Regions from separate parts of the Candidatus Symbiopectobacterium sp. NZEC127 genome, predicted to be linked through region 2. Evidence: predicted binding sites of a transcription regulator. Region 2 holds the regulator's gene; each other region holds the start of a gene.

Region 1 (6,237 bases), 170 kb from region 2:
TGGTATTACAGCGTAAGAAAATATCATCGTCCCCTATCAGTATAAGAGTAAGCACCATGACAACCGCCCTTCCCCTTTCTCTGCGGATGCGCCCCATTACCGCACAGGACAACGCTGCCATCGCGGCAGTGATCCGCCATGTTTCTGCGGAATTTGGCCTGACGGCAGATAAGGGATATACGGTCTCTGACCCCAATTTAGACAACCTGTTTCAGTTGTATAACCACCCAAACAGCGCCTACTGGGTCATTGAATACGAAGGAGAAGTGGTCGGCGGCGGCGGTGTCGCGCCCTTGCAGGAGGGAGAAGCTGACGTGTGTGAACTGCAAAAGATGTACTTTTTGCCGGTATTACGTGGCAAGGGACTGGCGCGCCAATTGGCGCTGCAAGCGCTCGATTTCGCCCGCCAGAAGGGATTCCGACGCTGCTATCTGGAAACCACCAGCACATTGACGCAGGCGATTGCGCTGTATCGCAAACTGGGGTTTGAACACATTCCGCACGCGATGGGCAACACCGGCCACGGTGACTGTGAAGTCACCATGCTAAAACAGCTCTAAAGCGGCGCGCCGAAGTTCACTTCGGCACGCCCGTGATACCAGAGAGGGATTAATGACGTTTGCCGTCATCGTCCTCATCATAGAAATCGTCGTCTTCGCCTTCTTCGCCTTCTTCACCCTCTTCGCCATCCGGATCCTCGAAGTAGGTGCCCCAACCGTCGTAATTGACGTTGTGACGTGCAGCCAGCTCGATTAACTGTTCTACCTGCTCATCGATCAGCTCGGCATTGAGCGCCATTTCGCTAATGGCATCACAACACATCAGCAGTTTGCCCTCTTCCACTTCCAGTTCTTCCGCATCCGTCACTTCGTAGCCCATTTTAAAGGCATCAACAGCGACCTTTTCCAACGCGTCAAAGTTTTCCGCCGAAAAGTGGTGTTCGATGGTGTACAGTGCGTCCGGATCGCTGCCATCATCCAGCAGTTCTTCGATAATCAGGCGCGTTTCTTCCCGTTGTTCGTCCAGTAAATCGCGGTTTGCCATGTGTCTGTCCCCCGTTAATCTCTACGTTATTACCGTATTCTCCCACACCCCCGACGCCCTCTCCACCATAAAGTTTGACGTCGCCCCTTGAAATTGAATAATTACACATATAAAGTGAATTTTAATTCAACCAACAGCGTTGAGCCACATGGAGATAACTACAATGAACTCGTTTCACCAGCGTCACTTCTTAAGATTAATGGATTTTTCCCCCGCTGAGATCGGCGTACTGTTAACCTTATCTGCCCAACTGAAAGCCGGCAAAAAGAACGGCACCGAAAAACGCTACCTGCAAAATAAAAACATCGCACTCATCTTCGAAAAAGATTCGACCCGTACTCGTTGCTCTTTCGAAGTTGCTGCATACGATCAGGGAGCGCGCGTCACGTATCTCGGCCCAAGCGGCAGCCAGATCGGTCATAAAGAGTCAATGAAGGATACCGCCCGCGTGCTGGGCAGAATTTATGACGGCATCCAATACCGTGGTTACGGCCAGGCGCTGGTGGAAACGCTGGCCGAGTACGCCGGTGTTCCGGTATGGAACGGGCTGACCAACGAGTTTCACCCGACACAACTGCTGGCGGATTTACTGACCATGCAGGAGCATCTGCCTGAGCGCGCCTTTAGCGACATGACGCTGGTCTACGCGGGCGATGCGCGCAACAACATGGGCAACACCATGCTGGAAGCCGCTGCGTTAACCGGTTTGGATCTGCGGCTGGTCGCGCCCAAAGCCTGCTGGCCCGATGCCAATCTGGTGGCCGAGTGCCGCGCTGCTGCCGAGATGACCGGCGGAAAAATCACGCTGACGGAAGATATCGCCGCAGGCGTGGCCGGTGCGGATTTCATCTACACCGACGTGTGGGTTTCCATGGGAGAAGCCAAAGAGGTGTGGCAGGAGCGGATTGCGCTGCTCAAACCCTATCAGGTCAATATGGCGATGCTCGCCGCCACCGGTAACCCGCAGGTGAAATTCTTGCACTGTCTGCCCGCGTTCCATGACGATCACACCACCATCGGCAAGCAAATGGCCGAGCAGTACGGTTTGCACGGCGGCATGGAAGTGACCGATGAGGTGTTTGAATCGGCACACAGCATTGTGTTCGATCAGGCAGAAAACCGCATGCACACCATCAAAGCGGTGATGGTTGCCACGCTCGGTCAGGAATAAGGGCCGCACTCCGCGCCATGCTCAGCGCCTGGCGACGGAGTCTCGGATAACCAAACGTCCTTGATGTTGGCAAGGCGGGATCGGCATGGCATCGCCTTCTGACGCCGCCACCAGGCGACCAATCGCATCCTGAATCATGGCAGCAATCGGCACATGCACCGTGGTTAAGGCGGGAGAAAAGTAGCGCCCAATCAGCATGTCATCAAACCCCGCCAACGACATATCCTGCGGCACCCGTTTTCCGGCATCGAGAAACACCTTGGCTGCGCCAATCGCCATATCATCATTGGCCGCCAGCACACAGGTGACGTCCACATTGCGCGCCAACAGCGTTTGAGCGGCGCGATAGCCGCTTTCCGGCGTCCAGTCCCCTTCCAGACGTAGCGCCTCATTATGTGCGATGCCCGCCGCCTTTAACGTATCAAGGAACCCGGCAAGCCGCTGTTCACCTGACGGGGAACCGGGCAGCCCGGCAATAAAAGCGATGCGCCTATGCCCCTGATCGAGCAGATATTGCGTCATCAGTTGGCTGCTGTGGTAATGCTCGATATAGACCGCGTGATTCTGGTGATGAGGCAGCTTACGGTTAATCACGATGATCGGCGTCTCATGCTGCTCGATCAGCGTTTCCAGCGCTTCTGCCGATAAGAATTTGGGATAGACAATAATGGCTTCGCAACGCAGTGCCAGCAGCATGCCGATGGCATTGCGCTCGTCCTGCGCGCTGTTTTTACCATCCGCCAGAATCAGCTGGCGCTGATGCTTTTCACTGCATGACGCCGCCTGATAGGTCATTTCGGAAAAAAACGGTCCCTGATACAGAGAGTTGGTGATCACCAAACCAATCGAGTTGGTTTTGCGGGTGGCGAGCTGACGGGCCAGCAGGTTTGGACTGAATCCGGTTTCCTCGATGGCGCGAAACACGCGCTGCCGCATATCTTCACGTACCACGTTTTTGCCGTTAAGTACGCGAGATACCGTCGCTTTAGAGACGCCCGCCTTTTTCGCCACATCCTGTATCGTAACCATTTTTACTCCTTCCTTAGGGCGCGCGCAGTCACGGCGAGGCCATCATCAACTGTCAGCGAGGAGGCAGCACAACCGCGCTCCCCTCATTACGCGATAAGCACAAACCGCTGCATCACTGAACGGGACGATATTTATATAGGTGATTATGGATGAATATATGAAGGGGGATCAATTATCCCGATGACGCACCGTGCGCGGCACCGAACGTCCTCGGCGTCGCGCGCGGTAGCAAGATTACAGCACCAGTGACGCGTCGATCTTCACGACGGCTTTGCGCACGCGTGCAGGTTCACCCACAGCACACAGCGGCTTGTGGACTTCGCCTGGGAAGAAGACAACAAAATCACCCGGTTGCATGACAAAGGTTTTTTCCTGCTCACCGGCAGACAAAAACGCGATGTCTTTATCCGCCAACCAGTCGGTGTCAGGCGTGCCTGCCGGCAGGTTGCTGAAAGTCATGCCTTCAACGCCGTTGAGCACAATCTGAATATCCAGATATTTGGCATGGTATTCAGCGCGACGTTGTTCAAACGCTTCAGTGCTGTCATTGGAAACCAGCACAAACACGTTGTTGCCATCGACATCGTGCTTGCCCAGCGGGGTATCAGCCGTAATATTGGCTTTTACGTACTCGATCGCGTCGCGCAGTTTGGCAGGCAGATAAGGAACCAATTCAAGCTGGTGGATATTCCCGGTGATCATAGTAAATCCTCTCGTGAAAAGTAAAACGTCGTTTTAGCGAACTTTATACTCCGCCATAGGCATTCTCGCTAGTCTACAGTGGCAAAAGTGCTACCTATCCCCTTTATTTTCATTGGTCGAACGCGTAAGGTTTTCTCTAAGCAACCGATTGCCAATGCCTAAAAATGCGACTATTGCGCATAAATTAGCGCTTGAAATAGCAAATCTCGCGCGTATAATGCGCCACAATTTGCCAGGAGGAACCATGTGCGCTTGCCTCACCACATGCTGTATTTATCACGCTGCTGACCCCTTTTTTCGTCAGCGCGCCGCCTCTTTTCCGGCAATCACCGATCGTTTAAAAAAAGCCCCTCGTTGAAGGGGCTTTTTTTTGCCTGTTATACCGGGCGAACCTCGTCGGCCGACAGCGGTAGGACGAGAGAAAAATGTTTCAGGGCTAACCGTTGGGAGAAAAGCAAACATGGTCAATCCGCTTTATCAAAAACACATCATCTCGATTAACGACCTCACCCGCGAAGATTTGGAGCTGGCGTTGCAGGTAGCCGCTAGCCTGAAGGCCAAACCGCAGCCGGAGTTGTTAAAACATAAAGTGATCGCCAGCTGTTTCTTTGAGGCCTCGACGCGCACCCGGCTCTCTTTTGAGACCGCGATGCACCGTCTGGGGGCCTCCGTGGTCGGTTTTGCTGACAGCAATAACACGTCACTCGGCAAGAAGGGCGAGACGCTGGCGGATACCATTTCGGTTATCGGCCACTATGTCGATGCCATCGTAATGCGCCATCCGCAGGAAGGCGCCGCGCGTCTTGCCACCGAGTTCTCCGGTGGCATTCCGGTGCTCAACGCCGGAGACGGTGCCAACCAGCACCCGACGCAAACCCTGCTCGACCTGTTCACCATTCAGGAAACCCAGGGACGCTTGAATAACATCAATATTGCCATGGTCGGTGACCTGAAATACGGTCGCACCGTGCACTCCCTGACGCAGGCGCTGGCGAAATTCGACGGCAACCGCTTCTACTTTATCGCGCCCGACGCACTGGCGATGCCGGATTACATTCTGGCGATGCTGGAAGAGAAGAACATCACCTACAGTCTGCACACCAGCATTGAAGAGGTGGTGTCGGAGCTGGATATTCTGTACATGACCCGCGTACAGAAAGAGCGGCTGGACCCGTCCGAATACATCAATATCAAATCGCAGTTTGTGCTGCGCGCCGCCGATCTGGAAACAGCCCGCGACAACCTGAAAGTACTGCATCCGCTGCCGCGCGTGGATGAGATAACGACGGATGTCGACAGCACGCCTTACGCCTATTACTTCCAACAGGCAGGCAACGGCATCTTTGCACGTCAGGCGCTGCTGGCGCTGGTATTAAATCGCGAACTGGTTCTGTGAGAGGGGAAAGCATCATGACTCAGGATAATAAATTACAGGTTGAAGCCATCAAACGCGGCACCGTTATCGACCATATCCCGGCGCAGGTGGGCTTCAAGCTGCTGACGCTGTTCAAGCTGACCGCCACCGACCAGCGCATCACCATCGGGCTGAACCTGCCTTCCAATCATCTGGGGCGCAAGGATCTGATCAAGATAGAAAATATCTTCCTGACAGAGCAGCAGGCCAACCAGTTGGCGATCTACGCCCCGCAGGCCACGGTAAACCAGATTGATGACTACGCGGTGGTACGCAAACTGGTGCCCAGCCTGCCGGAACGTATTGATGGCGTGCTGACCTGCCCGAACAGCAACTGCATCAGCCGCAGTGAACCGGTCACCTCATCGTTCAGCGTCAAGCAACGCGATGGCGATGCGCACCTCAAGTGCAAATACTGCGAGAAAGAGTTTGAACGCCAGGCTGTGCTGGCTGACCGCTAAGCCACTGTGCGGCGCTGGTTCATCAATACCATTGCCTGCGCCGCGCTTTTCTGAATAATGGTAAGCTGTCTCCCGCCCGGCGCAGGCCCGGTGGGAATTGTCCCTTCGAAAATAGCCATGTCGAAATCCAGGAGAAGCCATGTCACGTAGCATCAGTACGGAACACGCCCCAGCCGCTATCGGCCCTTATGTACAAGGTGTCGATCTGGGCAGCATGATCATCACTTCCGGTCAGATTCCGGTAAACCCGAAAAGCGGCCTGATTGCCGAGGACATCGTCGCACAAACGCGCCAGTCTCTTGAAAACGTGCAGGCCATTGTGGAAGCGGCAGGCCTGAAAGTCGCCGACATCGTGAAAACCACGGTTTTTGTGAAAGACCTGCAAGACTTTGCCACCGTTAACGCCACTTACGAAG
Region 2 (6,237 bases):
CGCTTCTCTTTCTTGCTCAGAGCACTGTTGATAGATCTGAATCCAGACAGCCAGCATATCGGCCTGGCGCACTGCGTAGGATGAAGGGGTTTCTTGCAGTGAAAGCGAATGCTGCACCGGTTCTGGCAGGCTATAAAGGGAATATTCAACGCCGCGCCCTTGAACGCCTTTATGAGGGCGCTTTTCCCAACCGTCTTCGCGAGCGCGTTTGTTTACGCCTTGCCGTGTTTTAGGCAATCCCGCCATCCCCAGCAATTCAGCAGTGGTGAACCACTCTTTTTTCATAGCCTTTCATCCTGATAGTGCGATGCATTACAAAATTTAATTTATTAGGAAAAACGTTAAGGAAATTATTGGAAATATCATGTTATATTTTTTCCTAATTCCGTTCACGCATTCCATGCGTTTAACTGACGAGCGTTATTTATACCACCAATGGACCATTATCTTGTAGCAAGAAGGAAAGATTATGAGCGCAAGGAAACACGACTGGCACCCTGCCGATATCATTGCCGCACTCCGTAAAAAAGGCACCACGCTGGCGGCGGTCTCACGAGAAGCGGGGTTAAGCTCTTCCACCCTGGCCAATGCGATATCACGCCCCTGGCCCAAGGGTGAATGGCTCATCGCCGAGGCAATCAACATTCACCCTGCTGAAATCTGGCCCAGCCGTTACTACGATCCGAAAACTAACATGCTGATTGATAGGAAAAAACTTATCCGACGTGACGATCCTGACCCAAAACCCTGATACAAAAAAGCCGGAGCACCTTCTCTCCGGCTTATTGCGATCTGGTTTAGACACCAATTAACCGCGTGCTGAGCCACTCACAAAGGATTCGCCCAATTCGATATCCTGTTTCAGGGTGCCCAGCATGTTATCCAGAGCCTGTTTTTCAAACGGGCTCAGTGCGCCAATCGACTTACGTTCAACGATGCCGGATTTGCCCAGCAACAGCGGCTGTGCGAAGAAGCGGGCATGCTCGCCGTCACCTTCCACATAGGCACATTCCACCACGCCCTCGTCGCCTCGCAGAGCGCGTACCAGAGACAGCCCAAAACGCGCCGCCGCCTGGCCCATGGAGAGGGTTGCCGATCCGCCACCGGCCTTGGCTTCCACCACTTCCGTGCCCGCATTCTGGATACGCTTGGTCAGATCCGCCACTTCCTGCTCGCTGAATGTTACGCCAGGGATTTGCGACAACAGGGGCAGGATCGTCACCCCAGAGTGTCCACCAATCACCGGGACTTCAACCTCTTGCGGCAGTTTGCCTTTCAGTTCCGCCACAAAGGTGTTGGAGCGGATAATATCCAGCGTGGTTACGCCAAACAGCTTGTTCTTGTCGTACACACCGGCTTTTTTCAGTACGTCCGCGGCAATCGCCACCGTGGTGTTGACCGGGTTGGTAATGATACCAATGCAGGCTTTCGGGCTGGTGCGAGCGATCTGTTCAACCAGATTACGTACGATCCCCGCATTCACGTTGAACAGGTCGGAACGGTCCATGCCCGGCTTGCGAGCGACACCGGCCGAGATCAGAACGATATTCGCGCCGACCAGCGCAGGGGTAGCGTCTTCACCGCAAAAGCCTTTGATGGATACTGCTGTAGGGATATGGCTCAGATCAACGGCGACGCCCGGCGTTACCGGTGCAATGTCATAAAGAGATAATTCTGAACCTGAAGGAAGCTGGGTTTTGAGCAGGAGCGCGAGAGCCTGACCGATACCGCCTGCTGCTCCGAGAACTGCAACTTTCATCCTAAACTCCTTATTATCGTAAAAGTAAAAATGCCGTGAATTTGTGCAATAAACCACCAGACATAAATAAAATCAGGAGGTTTGAACGGCTTACCGAACGGATGCCGGCCATGCCGAGACCTCGCTATCAGGTCATGAAAAAGGAAAAACTATGTCGTTAATAATAAATCAAAATCTGCCGAGTGATTTGTAAGGTAAGTAAAGTTATAAGTAAGTGAGTAAATAATGCAGCGTGCATCACGTTCAGTACGATGGCGGCTACATTACACCGAACCGCAGCCAGTAAACAACCTCATTTTGATAACATTTCATTTACTTTTATGTGACTAAGCACGCATTTTTTTTCCATAGTTTACGTCATTTAAACATTTTAGCGCAGTTATCGTACTGAACCCTGCCGAGTCACTTCTTTAAGCGCCCATATTGCATAAAAATTCACCCAACTGCATAATGCACGCATCAACGATAACAACAAACGGTGCAGAATGCGTAACTCCACGAAACAGGAAGATTTGGTCAAAGCGTTCAAGGCGCTGTTAAAGGAAGAAAAGTTTAGTTCTCAAAGCGAGATCGTGTTGGCGTTACAAGACGACGGTTTTGAAAATATAAACCAATCAAAAGTATCGCGTATGCTGACTAAATTTGGCGCAGTGCGCACGCGCAATGCCAAAATGGAGATGGTCTATTGCCTGCCAGCGGAACTGGGTGTGCCCACCACCACCAGCCCGCTGAAAAATCTGGTGCTGGATGTCGATTATAATGATGCGGTTGTGGTTATTCACACCAGTCCGGGCGCTGCGCAATTGATCGCTCGGTTGCTGGATTCACTGGGGAAATCGGAAGGAATTCTGGGCACCATCGCCGGGGATGACACCATTTTCACCACGCCAGCGCGCGGCTTTAGCGTCAAACAGCTGTTCGACGCCATTTTGGCGCTGTTCGAACAGGAACTGTAGTGACCCGCGAGGGGTTGCTGACGCAGTGACCCACGCCAGATGAGGGTATCTGGCGTGGGTTGGGTCAAACGGCAGGCAACTCCGCCAATGGCCAACGAGGACGCACGCTCACGCCCAGTTCCTGACTTTCGTTGTGCAACAGCCTCACACTGCCCGCATAGGCAATCATCGCGCCATTATCGGTACAAAACTCAGGCCGCGCATAAAACACCGCCCCACCCCGTTTGGCCATGATCTCTGTCAGGCGAGCGCGCAGCGTACGGTTGGCACTGACCCCGCCCGCCATCACCAGACGTTTAAAACCGGTCTCATCCAACGCTCGGCGACATTTTATCGCCAACGTATCCACCACCGCGTCTTCAAACGCGCGCGCAATATCTGCACGGGTTTGATCATCGTTGCCATTAGCGCGAATGGTATTGGCGGCAAAGGTTTTCAAACCGGAAAAGCTAAAATCCAGCCCTTGTCTGTCGGTCATTGGGCGAGGAAAGGTAAAACGAGTGGCATCCCCACCCTGTGCCAGTTTGGACAACATCGGGCCTCCTGGGTAATCCAGTCCCAGCAGCTTTGCCGTTTTGTCGAAGGCTTCACCGGCAGCATCGTCAACAGATTCGCCCAGCAAACGGTATTCACCGATGCCCGTGACGCTGATGAGTTGCGTGTGGCCGCCAGAAACCAACAGCGCCACGAAAGGAAACGCCGGTGGATTCTCTTCCAGCATCGGGGCCAGCAAATGCCCTTCCATGTGGTGAACCGGAATGGCCGGCACACCCCAGGCAAACGCCAACGCGCGCCCAACCGTCGCGCCGACCAGCAATGCGCCCACCAGCCCGGGACCGGCGGTATAGGCCACGCCATCGATGTCCGATGCGGCCAGTCCTGCCTCTTTCAGGGCAGCCTGAATCAGGGGAACCGTTTTACGCACGTGATCGCGCGAGGCCAGTTCCGGCACGACACCGCCATAATCAGCATGTAGTTTTACCTGGCTATACAGTTGGTTAGCCAATAACCCGGCATCCGTGTCATAAATCGCCACCCCGGTTTCATCACAGGAGGTTTCAATACCCAATATGCGCATCGTTCTACCTAACATTCGTTGCCACGCAAGCCGACATCCACTTGCCACTTGCTTCATACAACAGATAGTCTACCATTAACGGTTTGGATTTTCTGCTCTGCGTGCGCGTTGGGTGTTTTATGATCGCCGCAATGCTTTACAAGCGCATCACGTTTGCAGTAGAATTCCGCACCATTTTGAAAAGGCTGGCACAAGGCCAGCACATACCGAATTATTAAGGTGAGAGGCACATGCCGGTAATTAAAGTACGTGAAAACGAGCCGTTCGATGTAGCGCTGCGTCGCTTCAAACGTTCCTGTGAAAAAGCGGGTGTTCTGGCTGAAGTTCGTCGTCGTGAGTTCTATGAAAAACCGACCACCGAACGCAAACGCGCTAAAGCTTCTGCGGTGAAACGTCACGCGAAGAAACTGGCTCGAGAAAACGCACGCCGCACTCGTCTGTATTAATTTCTGGAGGCCTGGCCTCCACCGCGTGATTAATCCGCAGACTTAGCAGTTGCATACGAAGGCCGTGCTTTCCGAAAGGAAGCGCGGCTTGTTGTCGTTTATAAGCTATCGTTTATTTGTATTAAAAACAGGGGCTTATGGCTGGACGAATCCCACGCGTCTTTATCAATGACCTGCTGGCACGCACTGATATCGTCGATCTGATTGACGCGCGCGTGAAGCTCAAGAAGCAGGGCAAGAACTTTCACGCGTGCTGTCCGTTTCACCATGAGAAAACCCCGTCTTTCACCGTAAACGGTGATAAGCAGTTTTACCATTGTTTCGGTTGCGGCGCGCACGGCAATGCCGTCGATTTTTTAATGAACTACGATCGCCTGGAGTTCGTTGAAAGTATCGAAGAATTGGCAGCCATGCACAGTCTGGAAGTGCCTTATGAATCCGGCACTGGCACTACAGCGCTTGAACGCCATCAGCGTCAAAGCCTGTATGAATTGATGGGACAACTGAGCGAGTTTTATCAGCAGGCATTAAACCAGCCAACGGCAGCCACCGCCCAGGGTTATCTGGCACAACGCGGCCTGAGTGCGGAAGTGATTCGCCACTTCGCTATTGGCTTCGCCCCTCCGGGGTGGGACAACGTATTAAAGCGCTTTGGTCGCCACGATGAAGATCGTGAAACCCTGAGCGATGCGGGAATGCTGGTTAAGAATGAGCAAGGACGTACCTATGACCGCTTCCGTGAGCGCGTCATGTTCCCGATCCGCGATAAGCGCGGCCGTGTTATCGCCTTTGGCGGACGCGTGCTGGGAGACGGATTGCCCAAATACCTGAACTCGCCGGAAACTGAAATTTTTCATAAAGGCCGCCAACTGTATGGCCTTTACGAAGCGCAACAAAATCACACGGAACTAAAACGCCTTCTTGTGGTTGAAGGTTATATGGACGTGGTAGCGCTGGCGCAATTCGGTATTGATTATGCCGTCGCGTCATTGGGCACCGCCACGACCGCAGATCATATTCAGATGATGTTCCGCGTTACCGATCAGGTGATTTGTTGCTATGACGGTGACCGTGCAGGCCGAGATGCCGCCTGGCGCGCCCTGGAAACGGCGCTACCCTATTTGAATGATGGTCGCCAGTTGCGCTTTATGTTTCTCCCTGATGGAGAGGATCCGGATACTCTGGTGCGTAAAGAGGGTAAACAAGCGTTTGAACAGAGGATGGAGCAGGCGCTGCCGCTCTCCACGTTCTTGTTTGATACCCTGCAACAGCAGGTGGATATGAGCTCTCCCGAGGGCAGAACCAAACTTGGAAGAGACGCATTGCCGTTGATTGGTCAGGTGCCGGGAGAAACCCTGCGGCTGTATTTACGTCAACAGCTCGGCAACAAACTGGGGATTCTTGACGATCGCCAACTGGATAAACTGCTGCCAAAAACGGCAGAACAGGCGCAGCCCTACCAGCCGCCCCAACTAAAACGCACAACTATGCGTATACTAATAGGGTTGCTGGTACAAAATCCGCAGTTGGCAGCATTGGTGACCGCGCCGGACGGGCTGGCATCATCGAAGATGGCTGGCGTGCCGCTGTTTATTGAGCTGGTGAAAACGTGCCAGGCACAGCCCGGTTTGACAACGGGGCAGCTTCTGGAGCTTTACCGGGAGAATAAATCAGGCCCACAGCTTGAAACCATGGCAACCTGGAACCACATGATCGTTGAGGACAAGGTAGAAGAGACGTTTATCGATACCTTGACTACCCTATATAACCATATGTTAGAGGAGCGGCTGGAATCATTGATAGCACAGTCACGTTTGCGGGGGCTGACCGCAGAAGAACGTAACGAAGTGCACATGTTGAACCAGGCGCTTACAAGAAAGAACTGATTACAGAGGCTTAATTGCCGATAACCAGCAGGGTGAAGCCCTGCCAAAGCCGCTAGAAGGGGCTGCGGCGAGAAGAAGAAATACCCCGAATGTTATTGTTGGCTATACCCAA
Region 3 (6,237 bases), on a different contig from region 2:
ACTGTGAGCACCTGGCCGGTGTTCCCGTATCGCATGTGGTTGACTATCGCGATCCGGATGAAGCGGCGGCCAAGCCCGATATCCTGTGGGAAGGCGCACAGTATCACACGTGCCCCGCCAACCCGATTCGCCACGAGGTCACCGCCAGTCTGGAGTCGTTGGGTTCAGAGCAGCTCTCTGCGTTTGACTCGCAGGCCTTTATGCTGGAGCTTTATCGGCGTTTGCCCTTCAATAATCCCGCTTATCGTCAACTGGTTGCCCTGTTGCAGAGGCCAGAAGAGGGGGCGTTGGTGCAGCACTGTGCCGTTGGCAAAGATCGCACCGGCATCGGCTCCGCGCTGGTGTTGTTTGCGCTCGGCGTGGATGAAAAGACGGTGATGGAAGACTACCTGGTCACGGATATCACCCTTGCGCCTTTCCGCACGCAACTGCTGACATCGCTGGCCGATACGCTGAATGAGAAAGCGCTGTCGCAATTCTCCTTTGTGCTCTCGGTTCAGGAAGCGTTTCTGGCGACCGCACTGCGAACCATCAAAGAACGCTATGGATCGATAAACCGCTGGCTGGCGACGGACTACGGGCTGGACGATGACGCGCGCTACCAGTTGCAGCGTAAGTATCTGGTTGACTAGATAGGTAAAACGAAGACGGTATCCCGCCTCAGTGCGAGGCGGGAAGAGAGGGGCGTTGCGGTTAGCCTGTGTTACGCATACCGGCCGCCACGCCTGCAATGGTCACCATCAGCGCCAGTTCTACTTCCGGGCTGGGGTTCTCATGCTCACGCGAACGGTGTAACAACTCGGCTTGCAGCACGTTTAACGGGTCGGTATAGACGTTACGCAGCGCGATAGACTCCGCAATCCACGGCAAATCTGCCATTAGATGGTCATCGTTGGAAATCCGTAGCACCACGTTGATATCTGCCGCCAACTGGTCGCGCAGCTCTTTGCCCAACGGCCACAGCTTTTCGTCAACCAGACGCTGATCGTAGTATTCCGCCAGCCACAGGTCCGCTTTGGCGAACACCATTTCCAGCATCCCGATACGCGTAGAGAAGAACGGCCAGTCGCGGCACATGGTTTCCAGCGCTTTCTGCTGCCCATTTTCCACGATTTTTTGCAACGCAGCGCCCGCGCCCAGCCAGGCTGGCAGCATCAGGCGGTTTTGCGTCCAGGCAAAAATCCACGGAATGGCGCGCAGGCTTTCTACCCCACCGTTAGGACGGCGTTTCGCCGGGCGTGAACCGAGCGGCAGTTTGCCCAGTTCCAGCTCCGGCGTTGCGGCGCGGAAGTAGGGAACAAAGTCTGGATTCTCACGCACATAGCCGCGATACATATCGCAAGACACGCGAGAAAGTTCATCCATGATGTCGTGCCATTCCGGTTTCGGTTCTGGCGGCGGCAGCAGGTTGGCCTCAAGGATAGCGCCGGTATAGAGCGACAAACTGCTGATGGTCACTTCCGGTAAGCCGAACTTGAAGCGGATCATTTCACCCTGTTCGGTCACGCGCAGGCCACCTTTCAGGCTGCCCGGCGGTTGTGACAGCAGGGCGGCGTGAGCCGGTGCACCACCGCGACCGATGGAGCCACCGCGACCGTGGAACAGCGTAAGCGCAATGCCTGCTTTCTCGCAGGTTTTGATCAGCGCGTCCTGCGCGCGATACTGCGCCCAGGAAGCCGCCATCACGCCCGCATCTTTAGCGGAGTCGGAATAGCCAATCATCACCATCTGCTTGCCCTGGATAAAGCCGCGATACCAGTCGATACCCAGCAGTTGCTTCATCACATCGTCGGCGTTGTTCAGGTCATCCAGCGTTTCAAACAGCGGAGCGACCGGCAAGGCGAAGGGGCAGCCCGCTTCTTTTAACAGCAGGTGCACGGCCAGCACGTCGGACGGCGTGCGCGCCATGGAGATAACGTACGCGGCGATAGAGCCCTGCGGCGCTTCCGCGATCACCTGGCAGGTATCCAGCACTTCCTTGGTTTCTGCGCTCGGTTCCCACTGACGGGGCAGCAGAGGACGTTTGGAACTCAATTCTCGGATCAGGAACGCCTGTTTGTCGGATTCAGACCAGCTTTCGTAGTCGCCCAGCCCAAGGTAACGGGTGATTTCCGCCAGCGCTTCGGTGTGGCGCGTGCTTTCCTGACGCGCATCGATACGTACCAATGGCACCCCGAAGCAGCGCACGCGGCGCAGGGTATCGAGCAGTTGGCCATCGGCGATGATGCCCATGCCACAGGCATGCAGCGATTGGTAGCACGCGTGCAGCGGTTCCCACAGCTGTTCGTTGTGTTCCAGCAGATCGTGCGGACGCAGCGTACGCTCGCCTTTCAGGCTGCCCTCAAGGTAAGTCAGGGTCGCGTTAAGCTGCGCACGCAGGGATTTCATAATAACGCGGTAAGGTTCCTGAACCTCTTCCCCTTCTGCGATACCGGCACGCTCACGCAGTTCCGGTGTGCATTCCGACATGGAAAGCTCGGACACCAGCACCTGAATATCACGTAAAAACAGGTCTGCGGCTTTCCAACGGCTCAGCAGCAGGACGTGACGGGTGATTTTGGCGGTTACGTTCGGGTTGCCGTCGCGGTCGCCGCCCATCCAGGAGGTAAAGCGCACGGGGACAGAATCCACCGGCAGGCGGAAACCAAAAGATTTTTCCAACTGCTCATCCAGCTCGCGCAAGAAGGCGGGCACCCCTTCCCACAGGCTGTTTTCCACCACGGCGAAGCCCCATTTGGCTTCGTCTACGGGCGTTGGGCGGATCTTACGGATTTCATCCGTGTGCCAAGACTGGGCGATCAACTGGCGCAGACGGCGCATGATCTGGTTGCGTTCATAGTCTGCCAGATCGTTGTGATCGAGCTGTTTCAGGCAGGTGTTAACTTCAACCAGCTTATGAATCAGCGTGCGACGGGTGATTTCTGTCGGGTGTGCGGTCAGCACCAGCTCAATGGAGAGCGTCTCCACCGCGTCACGAATATCGCGTTCGCTTAAGTGTGCCTGCGCTTTCAGGCGATCGAACGCCTGAGATAAAATTTCCGGGTTGCTGGCCGCTTCGCCGTGCGGCGAAATAGAGTGATATTGCTCTGCGGTGTTGGTCAGATTAAGAAACTGGCTGAAGGCGCGCGCGACCGGGAGCAACTCCTCATTGGAGAGATTTTGCAGCGTGTTCAACAGCTCCTGACGATGCTTTTCATTGCCTGCGCGGGACGATTTTGACAGCTTACGGATCGTCTCGACCTTATCAAGAATACTCTCTCCTAATGCATCCTTGATGGTGTCACCAAGAAGTTTACCCAGCATGCTCACATTACTTCGCATCGCGGAATATTGTTCGTTCATATTTACCCTGACCCATCTCTATTTTTTGTAAGTTTGTTTCATAGAAAGACGCAAAACGCTGCCTTCATCTAGCCACGCCCGGCGGGATTCGTCAATTGACGATTGGTTGTTTTATCACCCTGCCGGTTTTACCCCTCTGTTGTTGTACCTGCTTTCGTGTGGGATTGGCAATCGGTGAAATTTAATTACATCCATGCGCAGATTAGGGGCGCTTATTACGCCCCTGCTTTCGCGTTTACCGGCAGAAATGTTGCACCATCTGGGTGATCAATTTATGCGTTGGGGCGATGAATGCGGTGTCGAGATATTCATCCGGCTGGTGGGCCTGTTCAATCGAACCGGGGCCGAGTACCAGCGTCGGGCACAGCGTCTGGATAAACGGTGCTTCGGTGCAATAGTTCACTACATCCGTGGGCACACCCAGTAATTTCTCAATCACACCCACCAAGGCATGATCCACCGGGCACTCATAGCCGGGGATCGGCGGGTGCAGTTCGCTGACGCTGACGCGTCCCGGCCAACGCTCACTCACCGGTGCCAGCGCTTCCGTCACCAGACCGTTCAAATCGTTCAGCGTCAATCCCGGAAGCGGGCGAATATCCATATGCAACTCACAGCAGGCACAAATGCGGTTGGCTGCATCGCCACCGTGGATGTGGCCGAAATTCATGGTCGGATAGGGGATATGGAACGCCGCGTTGTGATAACGGGTTTGCAGCGTATTGCGCAACACCATCAGGTGGGAGATGGCATCGTGCATCAGTTCGATGGCATTTACGCCGCGCGAAGGATCGCTCGAATGGCCGGATTGTCCCTGAATCCGCACCGCGTTTGACATATGGCCTTTATGGGCGCGAATCGGTTGCAACGAGGTTGGCTCACCGATGATGGCGCAATCGGGGCGTATTTGCGTAGATTCAGAGAAATATTTAGCACCCGCCATGGTGGTCTCTTCATCGGCGGTCGCCAGCACGTAAATCGGTTTGGTCAGTGTTGCCGGGTCGATATCGCGCAGCGCATCCAGAATAAAGGCGAAGAAGCCTTTCATATCCGCCGTGCCCAGCCCATAAAGCTTGTTATCGTGTTCTGTCAGGGTAAAGGGATCGCGCGTCCAGCGGCCATCATCAAACGGCACCGTATCGGTGTGCCCGGCCAACAATAAGCCGCCCTGACCTTGGCCGATGCGCGCCAGCAGATTGAATTTATGCCGTGTACCGGGCACCGGCTGCACCTCAACGTGAAAGCCCAAATCAGCAAACCACCCGGCGAGCAGATTGATTAATGCTTCATTGCTCTGATCGAGCGCCTGATCGGTGGCGCTGATGGAAGGCGTCGCGATCAACGCCCGATACAGCTCAATAAATGGGGGTAAATTCATCTTCACTGTTGACAGCCTTATGTTAGGATAGTATCAATATTCATGCATTTATTATGAATAAAAATACAATAACGCGTAGCGAAAGGAAACTGTTTCGATCCCTTCAATGAGACATTGCCTGATAGTCTACACCTGCACCGGTCGAATACCGTTAGCGGGTTTGGCGTTTTGTAGATACCCTGTTTTAACGACATTGTTTTAACAACATTGTTTTTAACGATACTGTTTTTAACGATGCATTGTTTACATCATTTTAGTGGAAGGTATGCAGATCCCATGCTGAATACGTTGATTGTTGGTGCAAGCGGTTATACTGGCGCTGAACTTGCACTTTATCTGAATCGTCATCCTCAGATGAACCTCACCGCACTTGCGGTATCCGCGCAGAGCGTTGATGCGGGCAAACGCATTTCTGACCTGCACCCTCAACTGAAAGGCATCATCGATTTGCCGGTGCAGGCGTTGACGGATGCCGCCGAAGCCGCCAAAGGCATCGATGTGGTGTTTCTGGCGACCGACCACAAAGTGAGCCACGATCTTGCGCCGGTGTTTCTGGCCGCAGGCTGCGTGGTGTTCGATCTCTCCGGCGCGTTTCGCGTGCAGGATGCTGAATTTTATCGCCGCTATTACGGTTTCGAGCATCAACACGCTGACTGGCTGGCGCAGGCGGTGTACGGCCTGGCAGAGTTTCAGGCGGAGCGCGTGAAGCAAGCGCAGCTGATTGCCGTCCCCGGTTGTTATCCGACGGCGTCACAGTTGGCACTGAAACCGCTGGTGGATGCGCAACTGCTTAACACCGACCAGTGGCCGGTTATCAATGCGGTTAGCGGCGTGAGCGGCGCCGGGCGTAAAGCCTCACTCACCAGCAGCTTCTGCGAGGTGAGCCTGCAACCCTATGGCGTGTTCAATCACCGCCATCAACCCGAAATTGCGACCCACCTGGGTATCCCGGTTATCTTCACGCCGCATCTGGGGAATTTCGCACGTGGGATTCTGGCGACCATTACCTGCCGCCTGAAACCGGGCGTCAGTGCGCAGGATGTAGCGGAAGCCTACCACAATGCTTATCACGACAAACCGCTGGTGCGCCTCTACGATAACGGGGTTCCGGCGCTAAAATCGGTTGTTGGCTTGCCGTTTTGCGATATCGGTTTCTCCGTACAGGACGAGCACCTGATTGTGGTCGCCACGGAAGACAACCTGCTTAAAGGTGCGGCGGCGCAAGCTGTACAGTGCCTGAATATTCGTTTCGGTTTCCCTGAAACCCAATCTTTGCTCTGACAAATCCTGAGGCACGAAAGCGATGAATCCGTTAATTATCAAACTGGGCGGTGTGTTACTGGACAGCGAAGAAGCGCTGGAGCGTCTGTTTACGGCGCTGGTTGCCTATCGTGAGCAATACCAGCGCCCGCTGGTCATTGTGCACGGCGGCGGCTGCCTGGTGGATGACCTGATGAAAAAACTGGCGTTACCCGTGGTGAAGAAAAACGGGCTGCGCGTTACACCGGCGGATCAGA

Evidence for each region. The regulator ArgR, encoded in region 2, controls arginine synthesis, uptake and breakdown. The targets are predictions, from matches to a motif close to ANTGAATAAAAATACANT.
Region 1: a site for ArgR is predicted at 1,158-1,175, ahead of argF (ornithine carbamoyltransferase). Genes of this name have one in related genera too.
Region 3: a site for ArgR is predicted at 4,773-4,790, ahead of argC (N-acetyl-gamma-glutamyl-phosphate reductase). Genes of this name have one in related genera too.

Annotation. Positions count from the first base shown of each region.
Region 1 covers NZ_JAGFPG010000002.1:151,185-157,421, reverse strand. Annotated here, with positions in the region: gene J5069_RS10810 (GNAT family N-acetyltransferase) at 57-560, shown strand; gene rraB (ribonuclease E inhibitor RraB) at 610-1,044, opposite strand; gene argF (ornithine carbamoyltransferase) at 1,208-2,215, shown strand; gene J5069_RS10795 (LacI family DNA-binding transcriptional regulator) at 2,237-3,244, opposite strand; gene J5069_RS10790 (YhcH/YjgK/YiaL family protein) at 3,479-3,946, opposite strand; gene pyrB (aspartate carbamoyltransferase) at 4,407-5,342, shown strand; gene pyrI (aspartate carbamoyltransferase regulatory subunit) at 5,357-5,821, shown strand; gene J5069_RS10775 (hypothetical protein) at 5,818-5,940, opposite strand; gene ridA (2-iminobutanoate/2-iminopropanoate deaminase) at 5,961-6,237, shown strand, end outside.
Region 2 covers NZ_JAGFPG010000002.1:316,356-322,592, reverse strand. Annotated here, with positions in the region: gene J5069_RS11575 (DNA-binding protein) at 1-285, opposite strand, end outside; gene J5069_RS11570 (helix-turn-helix domain-containing protein) at 470-751, shown strand; gene mdh (malate dehydrogenase) at 809-1,759, opposite strand; gene argR (transcriptional regulator ArgR) at 2,245-2,715, shown strand; gene tsaD (tRNA (adenosine(37)-N6)-threonylcarbamoyltransferase complex transferase subunit TsaD) at 2,780-3,793, opposite strand; gene rpsU (30S ribosomal protein S21) at 4,024-4,239, shown strand; gene dnaG (DNA primase) at 4,377-6,125, shown strand.
Region 3 covers NZ_JAGFPG010000006.1:243,667-249,903, forward strand. Annotated here, with positions in the region: gene J5069_RS19915 (tyrosine-protein phosphatase) at 1-632, shown strand, start outside; gene ppc (phosphoenolpyruvate carboxylase) at 694-3,342, opposite strand; gene argE (acetylornithine deacetylase) at 3,578-4,726, opposite strand; gene argC (N-acetyl-gamma-glutamyl-phosphate reductase) at 4,997-6,001, shown strand; gene argB (acetylglutamate kinase) at 6,024-6,237, shown strand, end outside.